DNA from 2 places in the Planomonospora sp. ID91781 genome. Region 1 is predicted to be linked to the other one. Evidence: riboswitches for the same ligand, from Rfam matches in the RefSeq annotation. Region 1 holds a riboswitch; the other holds the start of a gene.
What was found. A riboswitch is a leader RNA that binds a small molecule or an ion and turns the genes downstream of it on or off. The one in region 1 is predicted to bind glycine.
Positions count from the first base shown of each region.

Region 2: it holds a riboswitch for glycine, as region 1 does, so the genes downstream of both, gcvT (glycine cleavage system aminomethyltransferase GcvT) here and gcvP (aminomethyl-transferring glycine dehydrogenase) in region 1, are expected to answer to the same signal.

Region 1 covers NZ_JABTEY010000002.1:79,174-89,273, forward strand. Annotated here, with positions in the region: gene HS048_RS19555 (CDP-alcohol phosphatidyltransferase family protein) at 1-237, shown strand, start outside; gene HS048_RS19560 (mannose-1-phosphate guanyltransferase) at 249-2,750, shown strand; gene HS048_RS19565 (FHA domain-containing protein) at 3,074-3,586, shown strand; gene HS048_RS19570 (MerR family transcriptional regulator) at 3,613-4,263, shown strand; gene HS048_RS19575 (bifunctional nuclease family protein) at 4,342-4,821, shown strand; gene HS048_RS19580 (MerR family transcriptional regulator) at 4,966-5,586, shown strand; glycine riboswitch at 5,602-5,694, shown strand; gene gcvP (aminomethyl-transferring glycine dehydrogenase) at 5,856-8,711, shown strand; gene HS048_RS19590 (hypothetical protein) at 8,826-9,611, shown strand; gene HS048_RS19595 (hypothetical protein) at 9,800-10,100, opposite strand, start outside.
Region 2 covers NZ_JABTEY010000001.1:2,435,857-2,445,956, forward strand. Annotated here, with positions in the region: gene HS048_RS11135 (hypothetical protein) at 1-280, opposite strand, end outside; gene HS048_RS11140 (L-serine ammonia-lyase) at 502-1,911, opposite strand; gene gcvH (glycine cleavage system protein GcvH) at 1,990-2,379, opposite strand; gene gcvT (glycine cleavage system aminomethyltransferase GcvT) at 2,376-3,473, opposite strand; glycine riboswitch at 3,507-3,602, opposite strand; glycine riboswitch at 3,603-3,701, opposite strand; gene HS048_RS11155 (gamma-glutamyl-gamma-aminobutyrate hydrolase family protein) at 3,973-4,668, opposite strand; gene HS048_RS11160 (3-oxoacyl-ACP reductase) at 4,671-5,435, opposite strand; gene HS048_RS11165 (aldehyde dehydrogenase) at 5,450-6,793, opposite strand; gene HS048_RS11170 (glutamine synthetase family protein) at 6,796-8,166, opposite strand; gene HS048_RS11175 (FadR/GntR family transcriptional regulator) at 8,230-8,946, shown strand; gene HS048_RS11180 (hypothetical protein) at 8,959-9,738, shown strand; gene HS048_RS11185 (hypothetical protein) at 9,791-10,100, shown strand, end outside.

The DNA of each region.
Region 1 (10,100 bases):
CGCCGCCTGGGGTACGGCCCGGCGCTCCCGGTGCACTTCCTGGGCAAGGCCGCCACCGCCAACCTGCTCTACTCCTTCCCCCTCCTCTTCCTCGCCCACCACGACGCGTGGTACGCCGGCCCCGCCCGGATCCTCGGCTGGGCGCTGGCCATCTGGGGCGTGGGGCTGTACTGGTGGTCGGGGGTGCTGTATTGGGTACAGGTGCGGCAACTTCTCAAAGGAGCTGGAACGCCTTAATGAGGTGATTCGTGAAGGCCGTCGTGATGGCGGGCGGGGAGGGGACACGGCTCCGGCCGATGACCGCCAACCAGCCCAAACCGCTGCTGCCCGTGGTCAACCGGCCGATCATGGAACACGTGCTGCGGCTGCTGAAGAGGCACGGGTTCACCGAGACCGTGGTGACCGTGCAGTTCCTGGCCGCCCTCGTCCGCACCTACTTCGGTGACGGCGACGAGCTCGGCATGGACCTGTACTACGCCACGGAGGAGACGCCGCTCGGCACGGCCGGCAGCGTCAAGAACGCCGCGGACGAGCTCCGCGACGACCGGTTCCTGGTCATCTCCGGTGACGCGCTCACCGACATCGACCTGACCGACATGGTCCGGTTCCACCGGGAGCAGGGCGCGTTGGTCACCATCGGGCTCAAGCGCGTGCCCAACCCGCTGGAGTTCGGCATCGTCATCGCCGACGAGCGGGGCCGGGTCGAGCGCTTCCTGGAGAAGCCCACCTGGGGCCAGGTCTTCTCCGACACGGTCAACACCGGCATCTACGTGATGGAGCCCGAGATCCTCGACGAGGTCGCCGCGGGGGAGCCGGTCGACTGGTCGGCGGACGTCTTCCCCCGCCTGCTGGCGCGCGGGGCCCCGATCTTCGGCTACGTGGCGGAGGGCTACTGGGAGGACGTCGGCACCCACGAGAGCTACCTGGCGGTCCAGGCCGACGTGCTCTCCGGCCGGGTGGCGGTGGACCTCGACGCCTTCGAGCTCTCGCCCGGAGTCTGGGTGGCCGAGGGCGCCGTGGTGGACCCGGACGCCGTGCTCAAGGGCCCGCTGTACATCGGCGACTACGCCAAGGTCGAAGCCGGCGCCGAGCTGCGCGAGTACACCGTGCTGGGGAGCAACGCGGTGGTCCGCGAGGGCGCCTTCCTGCACCGGGCGGTGGTCCACGACAACGTCTACGTCGGCCCGGGGGTCCACCTGCGCGGCTGCGTCATCGGCAAGAACAGCGACCTGATGACGGGGGCCCGGATCGAGGAGAGCGCCGTCATCGGGGACGAGTGCGTCATCGAGGCCGAGGCCTACGTCTCCTCCGGCGTCAAGGTCTACCCGTTCAAGACCGTCGAGGCCGGGGCGGTGGTGAACACCAGCGTGATCTGGGAGTCCCGCGGCCAGCGCAGCCTGTTCGGTCCCCGGGGGGTCTCCGGGCTCGTCAACGTCGAGATCACCCCCGAGCTGTGCGTACGGCTGGCCAGCGCCTACGCCACGACGCTGCGCAAGGGCGCCTCGGTCGTCACCTCCCGCGACTCCTCGCGCGCGGCGCGGGCCCTGAAGCGGGCGGTGATCAGCGCCCTGAACGCCAGCGCCATCAACGTGCTGGACCTGGAGGCCACCCCGCTGCCCGTCTCCCGCTTCCACACGGCCAAGGAGAATGCCGTCGGCGGGATCGCGCTGCGCACCACCGCGGGCGACCCGCAGAGCGTGGACATCGTCTTCATGGACGACAGCGGCGCCGACCTGTCCCGGTCCGCGCAGCGGAAACTGGAACGGGTCTTCTCCCGCCAGGAGTTCCGCCGGGCCTTCCCCGGCGAGATCGCCGAGCTCGGCTTCCCCCCGCGGGCGGTCGAGGACTACACCCACGAGCTGCTGCGCCGGGTGGACATGACCGGCGTGCGCGACGCCGACATGAAGGTCGTGGTCGACTGCGCCGGGGGCACCTCCTCCCTGGTGCTGCCGAGCCTGCTGGGCAGGGCCGGGGTCGACGTGCTGACCGTCAACAACCGGCTGGACGAGGCCTCGCCCACCGAGACCTTCGCCGAGCGCCGCCGCGACCTGCAGCGCCTGGCGGAGCTGGTCGGCTCCTCCCGGGCGGCGTTCGGGGTGCGGTTCGACCCGGTGGGCGAGCGGGTCTCGCTGGTCAACGAGACGGGCCAGCTGATCAGTGAGGAGCGCGCCCTGCTGGTCGTGCTGGACCTGGTCGCGGCCGAGCGGCGCGGCGGCCGGGTGGCGCTGCCGGTGACCACCACGCGGGTGGCCGAGCAGGTCTGCCGCTTCCACGGCGTGCAGGTCGAATGGACCTCCACCGCGCTCGACGCGCTCACCGCGGCCTCCCGCGCGCCGGACATGGTGTTCGCCGGGGACGGGCGCGGCGGGTTCATCGTGCCGGAGTTCGGCCCGGCGGTGGACGGGCTGGCGGTCTTCCTGCGCCTGCTCGGCCTGGTCGCCAGGACCCGGCTCTCGCTCAGCCAGATCGACGCCAGGATCCCCGTCGCCAGGCTGCTGCGCCGTACGGTGCCGACCCCCTGGGCGGCCAAGGGGGCGGTGATGCGCTCGGTCATCGAGGCGGCCGAGCGCCAGCGCATCGACACCACCGACGGCGTGCGGGTCGTCGGCGAGGACGGGAGCTGGACGCTGGTCCTGCCCGACCCCTCCGAGGCGGTCACCCACCTGTGGGCCGAGGGGCCCGACGCCGACTCCGCGCAGGTCCTGCTGGAGCACTGGGCCCGGATCGTGGAACGGGCGGCCGGCCCGTGAGCCGGGTGACCCCGCCGGGCGGGCGGGGATCGAGGGCCTGCGGGGCGGAGGGAGTCCGGGACGGGAGAGGTCTGAGGGACGTGGGAGAACCTGGCGGGCGGCGCGACGCGCCCGGCTTGGCGAAGATATGGACCTTGGGCCTTCCCCGCCTGTAACTTTGTCCCCGACCGAACCCCCGGTCCAGTGCTCGCCTTGACCTTTGCGCCTCAGCGGCGTAAGTTGCGGCATTCGCAGTTTGAGCAAACACTTGAGAAGCGAAGAAGCGAGGCGCGCATCCCCGAGCACCGTTGCCGCGCCTTCGCGGTAGGAGGCCGAGCCGATCGATGCCGAGCGTCTACTGCACGCAGTGCGGTCATGCCAACCCCGAGGACGCGCGTTTCTGTTCTCGCTGCGGGTCGCCGCTGACCAGAGCCGAGACACCCGGAGACAGCACGTCGACGATCTCCCTCTCCGGGATCGAGGCCTACGAGGCGGAGACAGGGGAGGCGCTCCTCGCCGAGCGGCAGGCCGTCGAGCAGTTGCCCCCGGGCACGGCCCTGCTCGTCGTCCAGCGCGGTCCCAACGCCGGCAGTCGCTTCCTGCTGGACAGTGACCTCACCACCGTGGGCCGCCACCCGGAGAGCGACATCTTCCTGGACGACATCACCGTCTCGCGGCGCCACGTGGAGTTCTACCGGCGCGGCGGCGGCGTGTTCACCGTCCGCGACGTGGGCAGTCTCAACGGCACCTACGTCAACCGCGAGCGGATCGAGGAGGTCCCGCTCTACGGCGGTGACGAGGTGCAGATCGGCAAGTTCCGCCTGGTGTTCCTCACCCGCGGCGCCGCTGGAGGATGATGAGCCCGCAGGCCGCTCGTGCGCACATGAGCATCGGGGAGGTGCTCGCCCTGCTGCAGGGCGAGTTCCCCGACGTCAGCATCTCCAAGATCCGTTTCTTGGAGGGCGAGGGGTTGATCGAACCGGAGCGCAGTCCCTCCGGCTACCGCAAGTTCACCTACGCCGACGTCGAGCGGCTCCGCTACATCCTCAGCGAGCAGCGTGACCGCTACCTGCCGCTGCGCGTGATCAAGGACCGGCTGGAGGAGGCCGACCGCGAGGAGCGGCCCGTCGCCCGGCCGCGCGCCGTGCCCTCGGAGGCGCAGCCGGAGGTCCGGCTCAGCCGCGAGGAGCTCCTGGCCGCCGCCGAGATCGACGAGGAGACCCTGGCCGAGCTCGAGGACTACGGACTGCTGGCGGCCGTGGCCCGGCACTACGACGCCGAGGCGCTGGCCGTGGCCCGCAGCGTCGGCGCGCTGTCCGCCTTCGGTCTCCGGGCCCGCCACCTGAGGGCGGTCAGGGCCGCCGCCGAGCGGGAGGCCGGGCTCGTGGAGCAGGCCGTCGCGCCGCTGCTGCGCCGTCGCGCGCCCGGTGCGATCGACCGGGCCGACGAGACCGCCAGGGAGATCTCCGGCCTGCTGCTGGAATTGCACGCCTCGCTGCTGCGTTCCGGTGTTCGTGGGGTCCTGGGCCGGTGAGGGCCTGACCGGGCGCCCGCGCCCCCGCGGGTGTTACGTTGAATGAAACGGTTGAACCCAGCGAAAACGGAGCAGCCCGTGTTGCAGATGGAGGTCGTGGGCGTCCGGGTCGAGATGCCCTCCAACCAGCCGATCGTCCTGCTGAAGGAGGCACACGGGGAGCGCTACCTGCCGATCTGGATCGGGATGACCGAGGCGACCGCGATCGCCATGGCGCAGGCCGAGGAGCCGCCGCCCCGGCCGCTCACGCACGACCTGTTCCGTGACGTCATCGACGCGCTCGGGGTCCGGCTGACCACGGTGAACATCGTCGCGCTCCGGGAGGGGATCTTCTTCGCGGACCTGGTGTTCTCCAACGGGGCCGAGGTGAGCGCCCGGCCGTCGGACTCCATCGCCCTGGCCCTGCGCACCGGTGCCCGCATCTTCGCCAGCGAGGACGTCGTCAGGGAGGCCGGAGTGATCATTCCTGAGGACCAGGAGGGGCAGGAGGACGAGGTGGAGAAGTTCAGGGAGTTCCTTGACCAGATCTCGCCGGAGGACTTCGGCCGTGCGGGGTAGGAATTTCGGTGCATTTACGCTTCACGACGCGCCGAGTGGGGTCGTTGACTGAGGCAGATCCCAGTCTTACGGTGCGAGTGAACCTGTGGCCGTGTACAAACCCCCAGATCAGGCCATGGGATGAGAGAAAGCCGGAGGTCCGCAGTGGCGGTCAGCAGCGGCGAAGGAAAGGCGGCCGGCCAGGATGATCCGGGGCGGCGCCGGTCGGCGCGCCAGCGCGCCGGAGAAGAAGGCCTGCTGTTCGACGGGCGACCGGTGAGCCCGCCCGCCGACGTCGGCTATCGAGGCCCCACGGCCTGCACCGCTGCCGGGATCACCTACCGGCAGCTGGACTACTGGGCGCGCACCGGCCTGGTGGAGCCCACCGTCAGGGCCGCCCACGGCTCCGGCACCCAGCGGCTGTACGGCTTCCGCGACATCCTGGTGCTCAAGGTCGTCAAACGCCTGCTCGACACGGGCGTCTCCCTGCAGCAGATCCGGATCGCCGTGCACCACCTGCGCTCCCGCGGGGCCGGCGACCTGGCCCAGATCACCCTGATGAGCGACGGGGCCAGCGTCTACGAGTGCACCTCGCCCGACGAGGTCATCGACCTGCTGCAGGGCGGCCAAGGTGTGTTCGGCATCGCGCTGGGCCGGGTCTGGCAGGAGGTGGAGGGCTCCCTGGCGGAGCTTCCCGGCGAGCGTGCGGAGAGCGACGAAGGCCCTTTAGGCGATCACCCCGGCGATGAGCTGGCCCGCCGTCGGCAGGCTCGGCGCACGGGGTAAAGTTGTTCTCGCTGACGACCCTGTGCGGGAGAGACCCCGACCATGGTCGGGGCGCCGAAGGAGCAACCTCCCCGGAATCTCTCAGGCACCCTGTACCGCACGGACGAGGCAACTCTGGAAAGCAGGTGCGTCCGCCAGGCGCGTCTCACCGACGGTGAAAGCCTCCCCGTCAGGGGCAGGTGAAGCTCTCAGGTCGAGATGACAGAGGGGGAGATCCGGCCCGTACGCCCGCGCCCAGCGCCGGTCTCCACCGCCTCGGGAGGCTTTCCATGACCGACCTGTCACCCCTCAGCGAGCTCGCCCCCCCGCCGTTCGCCACCCGCCACATCGGGCCCGACGACGCCGACCAGACCCGCATGCTGGAGGCGGTCGGATTCGCCTCCGTCGCCGACCTGACCGCGGTGGCCGTGCCCGAGGTGATCCGCTCCGCGGACCGGCTGGAGCTGCCCTCGGCGGCGAGCGAGACCGAGGCGATCGGGGAGCTGCGCGCGCTGGCCGCCCGCAACACCGTGCTCACCTCGATGATCGGCCTCGGCTACCACGACACGGTCACCCCCGCGGTCATCCGCCGCAACCTGCTGGAGAACCCCGGCTGGTACACCGCGTACACCCCCTACCAGCCGGAGATCTCCCAGGGCCGGCTGGAGGCCCTGCTCAACTTCCAGACGGTCGTCTCCGACCTCACCGGGCTCGACATCGCCGGCGCCTCCCTGCTGGACGAGGCCACCGCCGCGGCCGAGGCGATGACCCTGGCCCGCCGCGCCGGCCGGGCGAAGTCGGACGTGTTCGTGGTCGACGCCGACGCGCTGCCGCAGACCAAGGCCGTGCTGCGCACCCGCGCCGAGCCGCTCGGCATCGAGCTGGTCGAGAGCGACCTGTCCGGGGAGCTCCCCGAGTGCTTCGGCGTCCTGGTGCAGTACCCCGGCGCGAGCGGCCGGATCCGCGACTTCCGCGCGGTCGCCGAGGCCGCCCGCGCCCGCGGCGCCCAGGTCGTGGCCGCCGCCGACCTGCTGGCGCTCACGGTGCTCACCCCGCCCGGCGAGCTCGGCGCCGACATCGCGATCGGCTCCTCCCAGCGGTTCGGCGTCCCGCTCGGCTTCGGCGGCCCGCACGCGGCCTACATGGCGGTCCGCGAGGGTCTCCAGAGGCAGATGCCCGGCCGGCTGGTCGGCGTCTCCCAGGACGCCGACGGGCGCCCCGCCTACCGGCTCGCGCTGCAGACCCGCGAGCAGCACATCCGCCGGGAGAAGGCCACCAGCAACATCTGCACCGCGCAGGTGCTGCTCGCCGTGATCGCCGGCATGTACGCCGTCCACCACGGCCCCGACGGCCTGCGCCGGATCGCCCGGCGCGTGCACCGGCTCGCCGTGGTGCTCGCCGAGGGCCTGCGCCAGGGCGGCGTGGAGGTCGTGCACGACGTCTTCTTCGACACCGTGCTCGCCCGGGTGCCCGGCCGCGCGGAGCGGGTCGTCGCGACCGCCCGCGACAACGGGGTCAACCTCCGCCTGGTCGACGCCGACCACGTGGGCGTCAGCTGCGACGAGAAGACCGAGCTGCTCCACCTGGAGCAGGTCCTGGCCGCCTTCGAGGTCAGCGGCGCGGTCCTGGCCGACCTGGACGCCGCCGCGCACGACGCGCTCCCCGCCGAGCTGCTGCGCACGAGCGACTACCTCACCCACCCGGTCTTCCACGCCCACCGCTCCGAGACCGCGCTCCTGCGCTACCTGCGCCGGCTCCAGGACAAGGACGTCGCGCTCGACCGGTCGATGATCCCGCTGGGCTCCTGCACCATGAAGCTCAACGCGACCACCGAGATGGAGCCGATCACCTGGCCGGAGTTCGCCGGCCTGCACCCGTACGCCCCCGAGGACCAGGTCGAGGGCTATCTGGAGCTCATCAGGGAGCTGGAGCGCTGGCTGGCCGAGGTCACCGGCTACGACGCCGTGTCGATCCAGCCCAACGCCGGCTCCCAGGGCGAGTTCGCCGGCCTGCTGGCCATCCGCGCCTACCACCGGGCTCGGGGCGAGGCCGGTCGCGAGGTCTGCCTCATCCCGTCCTCGGCGCACGGCACCAACGCCGCCAGCGCCGTCATGGCGGGCATGAAGGTGGTCGTGGTGGCCTGCGACGACGACGGCAACGTCGACCTCGGCGACCTGGAGGCCAAGATCGAGGCGCACCGCGACCGGCTCGCCGCGATCATGGTCACCTACCCGTCCACGCACGGCGTGTACGAGGAGGGCATCACCCGGGTCTGCGAGCTGGTCCACGAGGCCGGCGGCCAGGTCTACGTCGACGGCGCCAACCTCAACGCCCTGGTCGGCCTGGCCAAGCCCGGCGAGTTCGGAGCCGACGTGTCCCACCTGAACCTGCACAAGACCTTCTGCATCCCGCACGGCGGCGGCGGCCCCGGTGTCGGCCCGGTCGCGGTCCGCGCCCACCTCGCCGACTACCTGCCCGGCCACCCGCTGCGCGAGGGCTCGGCGGTCGGCCCGGTCTCCGCCGCGCCGTACGGCTCGGCCGGCATCCTGCCGATCTCCTGGGCCTACATCCGGATGATGGGCGGCGAGGGCCTCAAGGCCGCGACCGAGCAGGCCATCCTGTCGGCCAACTACCTGGCCCGCCGACTGGCTCCGCACTACCCGGTCCTGTACACCGGCCGGGGCGGGCTGGTCGCCCACGAGTGCATCGTCGACCTGCGCCAGATCACCAAGGAGACCGGCGTCACCGTCGACGACGTGGCCAAGCGCCTGGTCGACTACGGCTTCCACGCGCCGACCATGTCCTTCCCGGTGGCCGGGACGCTGATGATCGAGCCGACCGAGAGCGAGGACCTGGCCGAGCTCGACCGGTTCTGCGACGCGATGATCGCGATCCGGGAGGAGATCGGGAAGGTCGCCTCGGGGGCCTACGACCGGACCGACAACCCGCTGCGCAACGCGCCGCACACCGCCGACTGCGTCGCCGCCGACGAGTGGTCCCACGCCTACACGCGCACCGAGGCCGCCTACCCGGTGCCGTCGCTGCGCGAGGGCAAGTACTGGTCGCCGGTGCGCCGCATCGACCAGGCCTACGGCGACCGCAACCTCGTCTGCTCCTGCCCGCCGCTGGAGGCGTACGAGGACTGACCCGCCCGCCGTACGGCCCGCCCGCGGGACCGCACGGATCACCGCGTATGCGAAGACGCGGACGGCCCCGAGTCGTTAGGCTCGGGGCCGTTCCTTACCCGGGGAGGATCTTGAATGCCGGACGTCGACACACACCCCCTGGAGGTCGCGCGCAGGCTGGCCGAGGACGGCGACCTGGACGGCGCCGCCGCGATCTTCGCCGAGCTGGCCGCCGACGCCGACGGGCCCGACCGGGCCCAGGCAGCGGTGGGGCTGGCCGTGGTGCTCCAGGAGCGGGGGGACGTGCCGGGGGCCCGTGCCGCCGCGCGCACCGCGCTGGCGACGGGGCATCCGGAGTTCGCCGCGCAGGCGGCCTGCCTGCTCGCCGAGAGCTTCGAGAGCGAGGACCTGACCGATCAGGCCAGGGCGGCCTGGCAGGCCGCCCTGGGGCTCGGGAACCCCGGCTACGCACCGCTGGCGCACATGGCCCTGGCCCGGCTGGCCGCGGACGAGCGGGAGGCGGAGGAGGCGCTGCGGGCCGCCCTGGCCACCGGGGACCCGGAGATCGCCTCCCGGGCGGCCCAGCGGCTGGCGGAGTTCCTCCTGGAGGAGGGGGAACCCGGGGAAGCGGCCGACGTGCTCCTGGAGGCGCTGGCGGTGCCGGACGTGGCCGATCCGCCGCGGCTGCGGGTGCTGCTCGGCGTGGCGCACCTGGAACTGGCGTGCGCGGAGTTCGAGGGGGCGGTGGAGGAGGGCGGCGACGTCGAGACGAGCGCGCTGGCCATCGAGCTCCTGGCCCGGACGCTCCCGCTGCGGGGGCGCGACGAGGACGCCGAGCGGGTGTGGGACTACGGCCTCGGCCATGCCGACGAGCGGCTGGCCGCCCAGGTCCGGCTGCGCCGCGACCGCGACCTGCCGTAGCGAGTGGCGGTTCCGCCGCCGCGGGCCCACCCTCATGCGGGACGGAGCAGGAGCCGTGTCACGGTCCCTGCTGGGAGCGGGCGGACCGGGCACCGCTCGGGGGCCGGGCCGTCCGGCCCGGCGGCCGATCCACCCGTGGGAGCACCCCCTCCGGGGGGGCACGGCCCCGGCGGGGGACGGCGGCCGGATCAGTAGTCGCGGTAGTCGCGGCGGCGCCAGCCGCCCAGCGCGTGGGCGAGGTTGACCGCGATGATGCCGCCCCAGGCGAGCAGCAGGCCGGCGACCCCGGCCTCGCCCGCGGCGATGCCGGTCAGCGGGATGCCGATGCCCAGTGAGCCCAGCGCGATCGTGGCCGACGAATCACCGCTCCTGCGCTGCTTCTTGGGGGGCGGTCCGTAGGGTGCGGAGCCGGTGGCATGCACCTCGGCCCGCACGCGGGCGGCGATGGTCGCGTCGAGCCGTTCGACGAACGACTCGACGAGCGCCGTT
Region 2 (10,100 bases), on a different contig from region 1:
CGGTGGCGAGGCCGAACAGGTGCTGGGCGACGACCACGGCCTGCACGCTCTGCAGCGGGCTCAGCAGCCGCAGGAAGAGGGGGTAGCCGGAGGAGTGCGACCCGGTGGGGCGGAGGGCGAGGGCGGCGTCGAGGTGGGTGAAGGAGTCGGGCCAGAACCACAGGGCGGGGCGGTAGCCGAGTACGGCGAGGGCCCGCAGGCCGCCGCCCGCCAGCAGCGCGACCAGGAACAGCCAGTGGGTGCGGAGGAAGCGGTCCGCCGGTTGGGCTTCCGTCGTCACGCGACCTCCCTGACCTTCACGAACAGGTTGACCACGATAGCTCCAGAGGCGGGCGGTCTCGTCCGCGATGGAGAACTTCGCGGCGCTTGGCGGTGTTCGCAGTGTCCGCCCGGATGTCCGCCTGGATATCCGGATGTCCGCCCGGATACCTGGATGTCTCCGGACGGCCGGACGTCCGCCCGGGGCCGCCGGGGCGGGGCCTTCCGGGCGGACGTCCGCCGTCAGCACTCGATGACGTTGACGGCGAGGCCGCCGCGGCTGGTCTCCTTGTACTTGTCGAGCATGTCGCGGCCGGTGTCGCGCATGGTCTTGATGGCCTTGTCGAGGGCGACGAAGTGCCGGCCGTCGCCGCGCAGCGCGATGCGGGCGGCGGTGATGGCCTTGATGGAGGCGACGGCGTTGCGCTCGATGCACGGGATCTGGACCAGGCCCCCGACGGGGTCGCAGGTCAGGCCGAGGTTGTGCTCGATGCCGATCTCGGCGGCGTTCTCCACCTGCTCGGGGGTGCCGCCGAGCACCTCGGTGAGTCCGGCGGCGGCCATCGAGCAGGCCGAGCCGACCTCGCCCTGGCAGCCGACCTCGGCGCCGGAGATGGAGGCGTTCTCCTTGAACAGCACGCCGATGGCTCCGGCGGTGAGCAGGAAGCGGACGACGCCGTCGTCGTCCGCGCCGCCGCCGGGCCGGCCGTCCGCGCCGTCGGCTCTGCGGACGAAGCGGTCGTAGTAGGTGAGGACGGCGGGGATGATGCCGGCCGCGCCGTTGGTGGGGGCGGTGACGATGCGGCCGCCGGCGGCGTTCTCCTCGTTGACGGCGAGGGCGAACAGGGAGACCCAGTCCATCGTCTGGAGGGGGTCGCTGCCGGGGTCCTCGGCCTGCAGCTGCCGGTGGAGCTGGTGGGCGCGCCTGCGGACCTTGAGGCCGCCGGGGAGCATGCCCTCCTTGGCGATGCCGCGCCGTACGCACTCGGACATGACGCGCCACAGGTCGAGCAGGCGGGCGCGGATCTCGTCCTCGGTGCGGCCGAAGGCCTTCTCGTTCTCGAGCATCAGGCCGGAGACGGACAGGCCGGTCTCGCGGCACCGGGCGAGCAGTTCGGCGGCGGTGGTGAAGGGGTGCGGCAGCTCGGTGTCGTCGGGCTTGATGCGGTCGGCGCCGGTGGCGTTCTCGTCGACGACGAAACCGCCGCCGACGGAGTAGTAGACCTTCTCGCGGAGGGTCTCGCCGTTCTCGTCGAAGGCGGTGAAGCGCATGCCGTTGGGGTGGCCGGGCAGCGAGATCTTCCGCTCGAAGACGAGGTCCTCGCCGACGACGAAGGGGATCTCGCGGGAGCGGTACAGCAGGATGGTCCCGGAGGACCTCATGGCGGCCAGCCGCTCGTCGACGGTGTCGACGTCGACGAGTTCGGGCTTCTCGCCGGACAGGCCGAGCAGGACGGCCTTGTCGCTGCCGTGGCCCTTGCCGGTCAGGCCGAGGGAGCCGTACAGCACGGCCTCGACGCGGGCGGTCTTGTCCAGCAGGCCGTCGCGGTCGAGGCCGCGGGCGAAGCGGTGGGCGGCGGCCATCGGTCCACCGGTGTGGGAGCTGGAGGGGCCGATGCCGATTTTGAAGAGGTCGAAGACGCTGATCGCCATTGATCGGTCCTTGTCCTTACGTCACCGGGACCGCGCGCGCCGGGTGGCGCGCGCGATCACGGTGCGGGAGAGAAGATTTCAGGATTCGCCGGAGGTGAGGGCGGTGTACTCCTCGGCGGAGAGCAGGTCGGCGGCCTCGCCTTCGAGGCGGACGCGGAACAGCCAGCCCTCGCCGTACGGGTCGCCGTTGACCAGGGAGGGGTCGTCGACGACGGCGGTGTTGACCTCGACGACCTCGCCGCCGACGGGGGCGTAGATGTCGCTGACCGACTTGGTCGACTCGACCTCGCCGACCGCGTCGCCGGCGGCGACGGTCGTGCCGACCTCGGGGACCTGCACGTAGACCACGTCACCGAGGGCCTCGGCGGCGTAGGCGGTGATGCCCACGGTGAGGGTCAGGCCGTCGTCGACGCCCGCGATCCACTCGTGTTCCTTGGTGTAGTGCAGTTCGTCGGGAATGCTGCTCACTTGTTCCTCCTGTAGAAAGGCAGGTCGACGACCTCGACCGGCTCGTGGCGGCCCCGGATGTCCACCGCCAGCGCTTCCCCCGTCGCGGCGGTGTCCACGTAGGCCATGGCGATGGGCCTGCCGAGCGACTGCGAGGGGGCCCCGCTGGTGACCTCGCCGACGACCGTGCTGCCGCCGGAGGCCAGCACCACCGGGTAGCCGTGGCGGGGCACGCGGCGGCCGGCCGCGACCAGGCCCGTCAGGCGGCGGGCCGGGGGGACGTCCTTGAGGGGTTCGAGGGCCGCCCGGCCGACGAAGTCGCCCGGTTTGTCAAACTTCACCACACGGCCGAGGCCGGCGTCGAACGGGGTGAGGGCGGTGGACAGCTCGTTGCCGTACAGCGGCATGCCCGCCTCCAGGCGGAGGGTGTCGCGGGCGGACAGGCCGGCGGGGAGCAGGCCGTGCGGCGCGCCCGCCTCGGTGAGCGCGGTCCACAGCGGCTCGGCGTCGTCGTTGGCGACGAACAGCTCGAAGCCGTCCTCGCCGGTGTAGCCGGTGCGGGCGATGAGCGCCTCGCGGCCGGCGACGGTGGCGGGCAGCCCGGCGTAGTACTTGAGGCCGGCGAGGTCGGCGTCGGTGAGCGCGGCGAGGATCTCCTGGGACCTGGGGCCCTGGACCGCGACGAGCGCGTACTGCTCGGAGCGGTCCTCGACGGCGGCGTCGAAGCCCTTGGCCCGTTCGGCGAGCCTGGCGGCGACCGCGGGGTAGTTGGAGGCGTTGGCGACGACCATGAACTCCTCGGGGGCGAGGCGGTAGACGATCAGGTCGTCCAGCACGCCGCCGCGGGAGTTGACGATCATGGTGTAGCGGGCGCGGCCGGGCTCCAGTACGGACAGGTGGCCGACGAGCGCGTAGTCGAGGGCCTGGCCGGCCTGCGGCCCGGTCACGAAGATCTCGCCCATGTGGGAGAGGTCGAACAGGCCCGCGGCCTGACGGACCGCGTTGTGCTCGGCGGACTCGCTGCCGTAGCGGAGCGGCATGAGCCAGCCCGCGAAGTCGGTCAGGGTCGCGCCGAGAGACGTATGGACGCCGCGCAGTGGCGTGGGTCGGGGCATGATCGCACCTCAGGCATGGGTCGGATGAGAGCATCCTCCCCCTCTGTCGTGGATGCCTGAGAGTTTCGCCCGGTTTTTACCGGACTTTCACCTTCGGCGAGACCTCGGGGGCCTGCTTTCCAGAGGGCACCTACCCGCACGGTCCTTTGCCTTGAGAGGTTCGCGGGGAGGGCTTGCTCCTTCAGGGGTCCTGGCCTGGATGTCAGGACGCTCTCCCGCACGGGGTTCACATCGGTGTCGCGGCCAGCCTAACGGCCCGGGACCGCCGAGCGAAATCCCCCGGCGGGACCGCCGCGCCGCCGGGTCCCCCTGATCCGCGGCCGTCGCCGCGCCGCCGGGTCTCCCGGTTCCGGCCGTCGCCGCGCCGCCGGGTCTCCCGGTTCCGGCCGTCGCCGCGCCGCCGGGTCTCCCGGTCCCGGTCGTCTCCGCAGCGCCGTGCCTCCCGGTTCCGGCCGTCGCCGCCGCTGTCGGGTCTCCCGGCCCTGGCCCGGCGGCGCGCTCAGCGGCGGGCGTGCCCGACGAGCGCCTCGAACAGGGCCGATTCGTCATCGGCCTCGGGGTGCCACTGGACCGCCAGGGCGAAGGGGCGGTCCGCCAGCTCCACGGCCTCGACGGTGCCGTCCTGGCTCCGGGCGGTCACGGTCAGGCCGTCGCCCAGCCGGTCGGCGGCCTGGTGGTGGTAGTGGGCCACGTCCTGGCTCTCCGCGCCGAGGATCGTCGCGATCCGGCTGCCGGGGGAGAGCCGTACCGGCATGCGGCCGAAGGTCCCCGGCGCGGGGGCGTGCCCGGTGTGGCCGACCGCGTCGGGCAGGTGCTGGCAGAGGGTTCCGCCCAGGGCCGTGTTGAGGATCTGCAGGCCGCGGCAGACGCCCAGGAACGGCAGGCCGTGCTCCAGGGCCGCCCGGACCAGTCCCAGTTCGGCGTCGTCGCGGAAGTCCCGGACGTGGCTGGTGCGCTCGTGCGGGCGCTCGCCGTACCGGGCCGGGTCGACGTCGCCGCCGCCGGCCAGGATCAGCCCGTCCAGGCGGTCGAGCAGACCGGCGGGGTCGCCCGCCGGGGGCAGGATCACCGGTCGGCCGCCCGCCCGGACCACGTGGTCGACGTAGCCGTACGGCAGGAGCGCCGCGGTCGTCTCCCAGACGGTGAAGCGGGCGGGTTCGACGTAGCAGGTGATGCCGATGACGGGGCGGGACACGGCTACAGCGGGGTGACGTAGGCGCCGGAGATGCCACCGTCGACGAGGAACTGCGAGGCGGTGACGAAGCTCGCGTCGTCGGAGGCCAGGAACGCCACCGCGGCGGCGATCTCGGCGGCCTCGGCGAACCGGCCGAGCGGGACGTGCACCAGGCGGCGCTGCGCCCGCTCCGGGTCGGCGGCGAACAGCTCCTGCAGCAGCGGGGTGTTCACCGGTCCAGGGCACAGCGCGTTGACCCGGATGCCCTCGCGGGCGAACTGCACGCCCAGCTCCCGCGACATCGCCAGCACGCCGCCCTTGGAGGCGGTGTAGGAGATCTGGCTGGTCGCCGAGCCCATCACCGCGACGAACGACGCGGTGTTGACGATGGAGCCCCCGCCGCGCCGCCGCATGTGCGGGATGACGTGCTTGCAGCACAGGTAGACGCTGGTCAGGTTGACCTCCTGGACCCGGCGCCAGGCGTCCAGGCCGGTCTCCAGGATCGAGTCGTCGTCCGGCGGGGAGATGCCGGCGTTGTTGAACGCGATGTCCACGCCGCCGTAGGCGTCGGCCGCCTCCTGGTACATCCGGATCACGTCGCCCTCGTCGGTGACGTCGGCGCGCACGAACAGGCCGCCCACCTCGGCGGCGGCCTTCGCGCCGGCGGTCTCGTCGACGTCGGCGCAGACCACCTTCGCGCCCTCCTGGGCGAACCGGCGCGCGGTGGCCAGCCCGATCCCGCTCCCCGCCCCGGTGATGACGGCCACCCGGTCCTGCAGGCGCTGCATCGGTCCTCCCTGCATCAATCCTCCGAAATGAAGACGTTCTTGGTCTCGGTGAACGCGGCCAGGGCGTCCGCCCCCAGTTCGCGGCCGAGCCCGGACTGCTTGAACCCGCCGAACGGCGTCCAGTAGCGCACCGACGAGTGGGAGTTGACGGAGAGGTTGCCCGCCTCGACGGCGCGGGCCGTGCGCAGCGCCCGTCCCACGTCGCGGGTCCAGATCGAGCCGCTGAGGCCGTACCGGGTGTCGTTGGCGATCCGTACGGCGTCGGCCTCGTCGTCGAACGGGACGACCGACACCACCGGGCCGAAGATCTCCTCGGTGAACGCCGGGTCGGTGACCTCGGGCGTCAGGACGGTGGGCGGGAACCAGAAGCCGGGCCCGGAGGGGCAGGAGCCCTGCAGGTAGGGGGTGCCGGTGACGAAGGAGGCGACCCTCTCCCGGTGGGCGGCGCTGATCAGCGGCCCCATCTCGGTGTCCTCGGCGCGCGGGTCGCCGACCTTCACCGCGAGCACCGCCTCCGACAGCAGGCCGAGGAACTCGTCGTAGACCGGCCGTTCCACCAGGACGCGGGAGCGGGCGCAGCAGTCCTGGCCGGCGTTGTCGAAGACCGCGTACGGCGCGGTGGCGGCGGCCCTGGCCAGGTCGGCGTCGGCGAAGACGATGTTGGCGCTCTTGCCGCCCAGCTCCAGGGTGAGCCGCTTGACCCGCCGGGCGCACACGGCGCCGATCTCCTTGCCGACCTCGGTCGAGCCGGTGAACACGATCTTCGCGACGTCCGGGTGCTCGACGAGGCGGGCGCCGGCGGTCTCGCCCTCGCCGGGCACGACCTGGAGCACGCCCTCGGGCAGGCCGGCGTCCAGAGCCAGCTCGGCCAGGCGCAGCGCGGTCAGCGGGGTCTGCTCGGCGGGTTTGACGATCACCGTGTTGCCCGCCGCCAGCGCCGGGGCGGCCCCCCAGGTCATGACGACCATGGGGAAGTTCCACGGCACGATCACCCCGACGACGCCCAGCGGCTCGGCGAAGGTGACGTCCCAGCCGCCGGGCACCGGGATCTGCCTGCCGTGGTCGCGCTCGGGCGCGCCGGCGTAGAAGTCCAGCACGTCGCGTACGTTGCCCGCCTCCCAGCGGGCGTTGCCGGCGGTGTGCCCGGCGTTGGCGGTCTCCAGGGCGGCCAGTTCGGCGGCGTGGGAGTCGACCAGCGCGGCGAACCGGCGCAGCAGCCGGGCGCGGTCGCCGGGGGCGACCCGCCGCCAGGCGGGGAAGGCGGCCCTGGCGCGCTCGACCGCCCGGTCCACCTCGGCGGCACCGGCGAGCTCGACTTCGGCGACGACCTCCTCGGTCGCCGGATTGACGATCTTCATGTTCACATCCGTTCGAATCCGCGCACCAGCTCCCAGTCGGTGACGGCCGCGTCGAAGGCGGCCAGCTCGACCCGGGCGGCGTTGGCGTAGTGCGCCGCGACCTCCTCGCCGAAGGCGTCGCGGGCGAGCGCGGAGCCCTCCCACAGGGCCAGGGCGTCGCGCAGCGTGCCGGGGACCGTCTCGGAGCCGGAGGCGTAGGCGTTGCCGGCGAACGGCTCCTCGAGCTCCAGTTCGTTCTCGACGCCGTGCAGCCCGGCCGCGATCATCGCGGCGACCGCCAGGTAGGGGTTGACGTCGCCGCCGGGCACCCGGTTCTCGATCCGCAGCGCCGCCCCGTGGCCGCCGACCAGGCGCAGCGCGCAGGTCCGGTTGTCCACGCCCCACCGGACGGCGGTGGGGGCGAAGCTGCCCGGCGCGTACCGCTTGTAGGAGTTGACGTTCGGCGCGTAGAGCAGGGTGAACTCCCGCAGGCAGGCGAGCTGCCCGGCGATGAAGCGCCGCCCGGTCTCCGACAGCCCGTGCGGCCCCGGCCCGGCCATGACCGGGTCGCCGTCCGGCGAGCGCAGCGACAGGTGGATGTGGCAGGAGTTGCCCTCGCGGGCGTTCGGCTTGGCCATGAAGGTCAGCGACACGCCCTCCTGGGCGGCGATCTCCTTGGCGCCGTTCTTGTAGACCGCGTGGTTGTCGCAGGTGGTCAGGGCGTCGGTGTAGCGGAAGGCGATCTCGTGCTGGCCGAGGTTGCACTCGCCCTTGGCCGACTCGACGTACATCCCGGCGCCCTCCATGCCGAGCCGGATCCGGCGCAGCAGCGGCTCGATCCGGGCGGTGCCGAGCAGGGAGTAGTCGACGTTGTAGAGGTTGGCCGGGGTCAGGTCGCGGTAGCCGCGGCGCCAGGCCTCCTCGTAGGTGTCGCCGTAGACGACGAACTCCAGCTCGGTGCCGGCGAACGCGTGCCAGCCGTGCTCCGCCAGCCGGGCGAGCTGGCGGCGCAGGATCTGCCGGGGCGAGGCCGCGACGTCCGAGCCGTCCTCCCAGACCAGGTCGGCCAGGAGCATGGCCGTGCCCTCCTGCCAGGGCACGCGGCGCAGGGTGGACAGGTCGGGCCGCATCACGAAGTCCCCGTACCCGCTGTCCCACGACGACATGGCGTAGCCGTCCACGGTGTTCATGTCGACGTCCACCGCGAGCAGGTAGCTGCAGCCCTCGGCGGCGTGCTCGGCGACCTCCTCCAGGAAGTAGCGCGCGGACAGCCGTTTGCCCTGCAGGCGGCCCTGCATGTCGGCGACCGCCAGCAGCACCGTGTCGATCCGCCTGGCCGCCACCTCGCCGCGCAGCTCGCTGAGGTCCACGCGCCCTCCTCGCCGGAGTCTCATTGGGCTAGTGTCAGACCATTGATGTGCACCGAGGATGGGGTTGTCAAGAGCCGGAGGTGATGTTTGGACGAGTCGCCGCTGACGGCGGTGCTGCGGCCGGTCCGGTCGGGCAACGCCTTCGAGGAGACGGTGGAGCGGCTGCTCCAGGCGGTCAAGCTCGGGCTCGTCGTGGAGAAGCTGCCGCCCGAGCGGGAGCTCGCCGCACGGCTGGGGATCAGCCGGGTCACGCTGCGCGAGGCCATCCGCGCGCTCGCCGAGGCGGGCTACCTGGAGGTGCGCCGGGGCCGGTACGGCGGCGCGTTCGTCACCTACGCCCCGCCCCCGCCCCGGCAGGGGGACCTGCGCCGCGCCGTGGCCGACATGGGCACCGGCCACCTGGCCGACGCGCTCACCTTCCGCACGGCCGTCGAGTGCGGCGCGGCCCAGGTGCTGGCCACCGCCGAGCCGGCCGGGGAGTGGCGCGAGACGCTCCGCCGCCGCCTGGCGGAGGTCAACTCCGCCGGTCCCGACGACTACCGCCGCCTGGACACCGCCTTCCACCTGTCCATCGCCGAGCTGACCGGCTCCCCGCTGCTCGCCGCCGCCTGCGCCGACGCGCGCCTGCGGGTCACCGACCTGCTGAACGCGATCCCGGTGCTCCAGCGCAACATCGAGCACGCCGCGGCCCAGCACGAGGCGATCGTCGCCGCGATCCTGGCCGGCGACCCGGACGCCGCCCGCCGCGCCGTGGCCGAGCACCTGGAGGGCACCGCGGCACTCCTGCGGGGGTTCCTCGCATAACCTGGACGGACTGTGGGGGAGTGGTTCCATCAACGGATCATCGAGACAGGACGGCTGCCGCTGTTCTGCTTCTTCGTCGCGCTGATCGTCGCCTTCGTGTTCACCCGCGTCAACGTCCGGCTCATCCGGGCGCGGGTCGGCTGGTTCCGCAACGTCAGCGTCGGTGAGATGCACATCCACCACGTGGTGTTCGGCGTGGTGCTCACCCTGCTGAGCGGGGTCGCCGGGCTGCTCGTCTCGGGCGTCTCCGACACCTGGTACGCCGTGACGGCCGCCCTCTTCGGCGTCGGCGCGGCCCTGATCCTGGACGAGTTCGCGCTGATCCTGCACCTGCACGACGTCTACTGGGAGGAGGAGGGCCGCACCTCCGTCGACGCGGTGTTCGTCGCGGTCGCGGTCACCGGCCTGCTCCTGCTCGGCCTGCGCCCGCTGGGCTGGGAGGACTCCGGCGAGACCCCGCAGGGCCCCTGGACGGCGGTCGGCCTCATCGTCGCCAACCTCCTGCTCGCGGTCGTCACCCTGCTCAAGGGCAAGATCTGGACCGGCCTGGTCGGCCTGTTCGTCCCGGTCCTGCTGATCTTCGGCGCGTTGCGGCTGGCCCGCCCCGGCTCGCCCTGGGCCCACTGGTTCTACGCGCCCGCCGCGCGCCGTCCCCGGCCCGGCCTGATGGCCCGTGCGGTGCGGCGGGAGAAGCGCTGGCGCCGCCCGGTCATCCAGGCCAAGATCGCCTTCCAGGAGTTCGTCTCCGGCCGCCACGACCTGCCCTCCACCCGGCTGCGCCCCCGCCGGTAGACGGGCTCGAACGCGCTGACGAATCCCCCGTCCCAGCGGCATACTGGGACGCGTGAGCACACTCCCGTCCCGCTGGGACGACGTGGACCGGCGGGTCCCCGACTCCCTGGCCGACCTGCACGGTCCCGCCACCGGTGTGGTCGCGCTCCCGCTCCACCTCGCCTGGTCGGGGCTGACCGAGTTCGACCTGGCCGACCCGCGCCTGCGGATGAGCCTGTACCGCACGGTCATCACCGGCGGCGGCCGCGCCGACGCCGAGACCTATCTGAACGGCGAGCTCCTGCGCGCCGACTGGCCGGTGCTGCGCCGGGGGATCGGGCCGTCCTACCGGCGGGCCTGGGAGGGCAAGCTCTCCGCCCTGG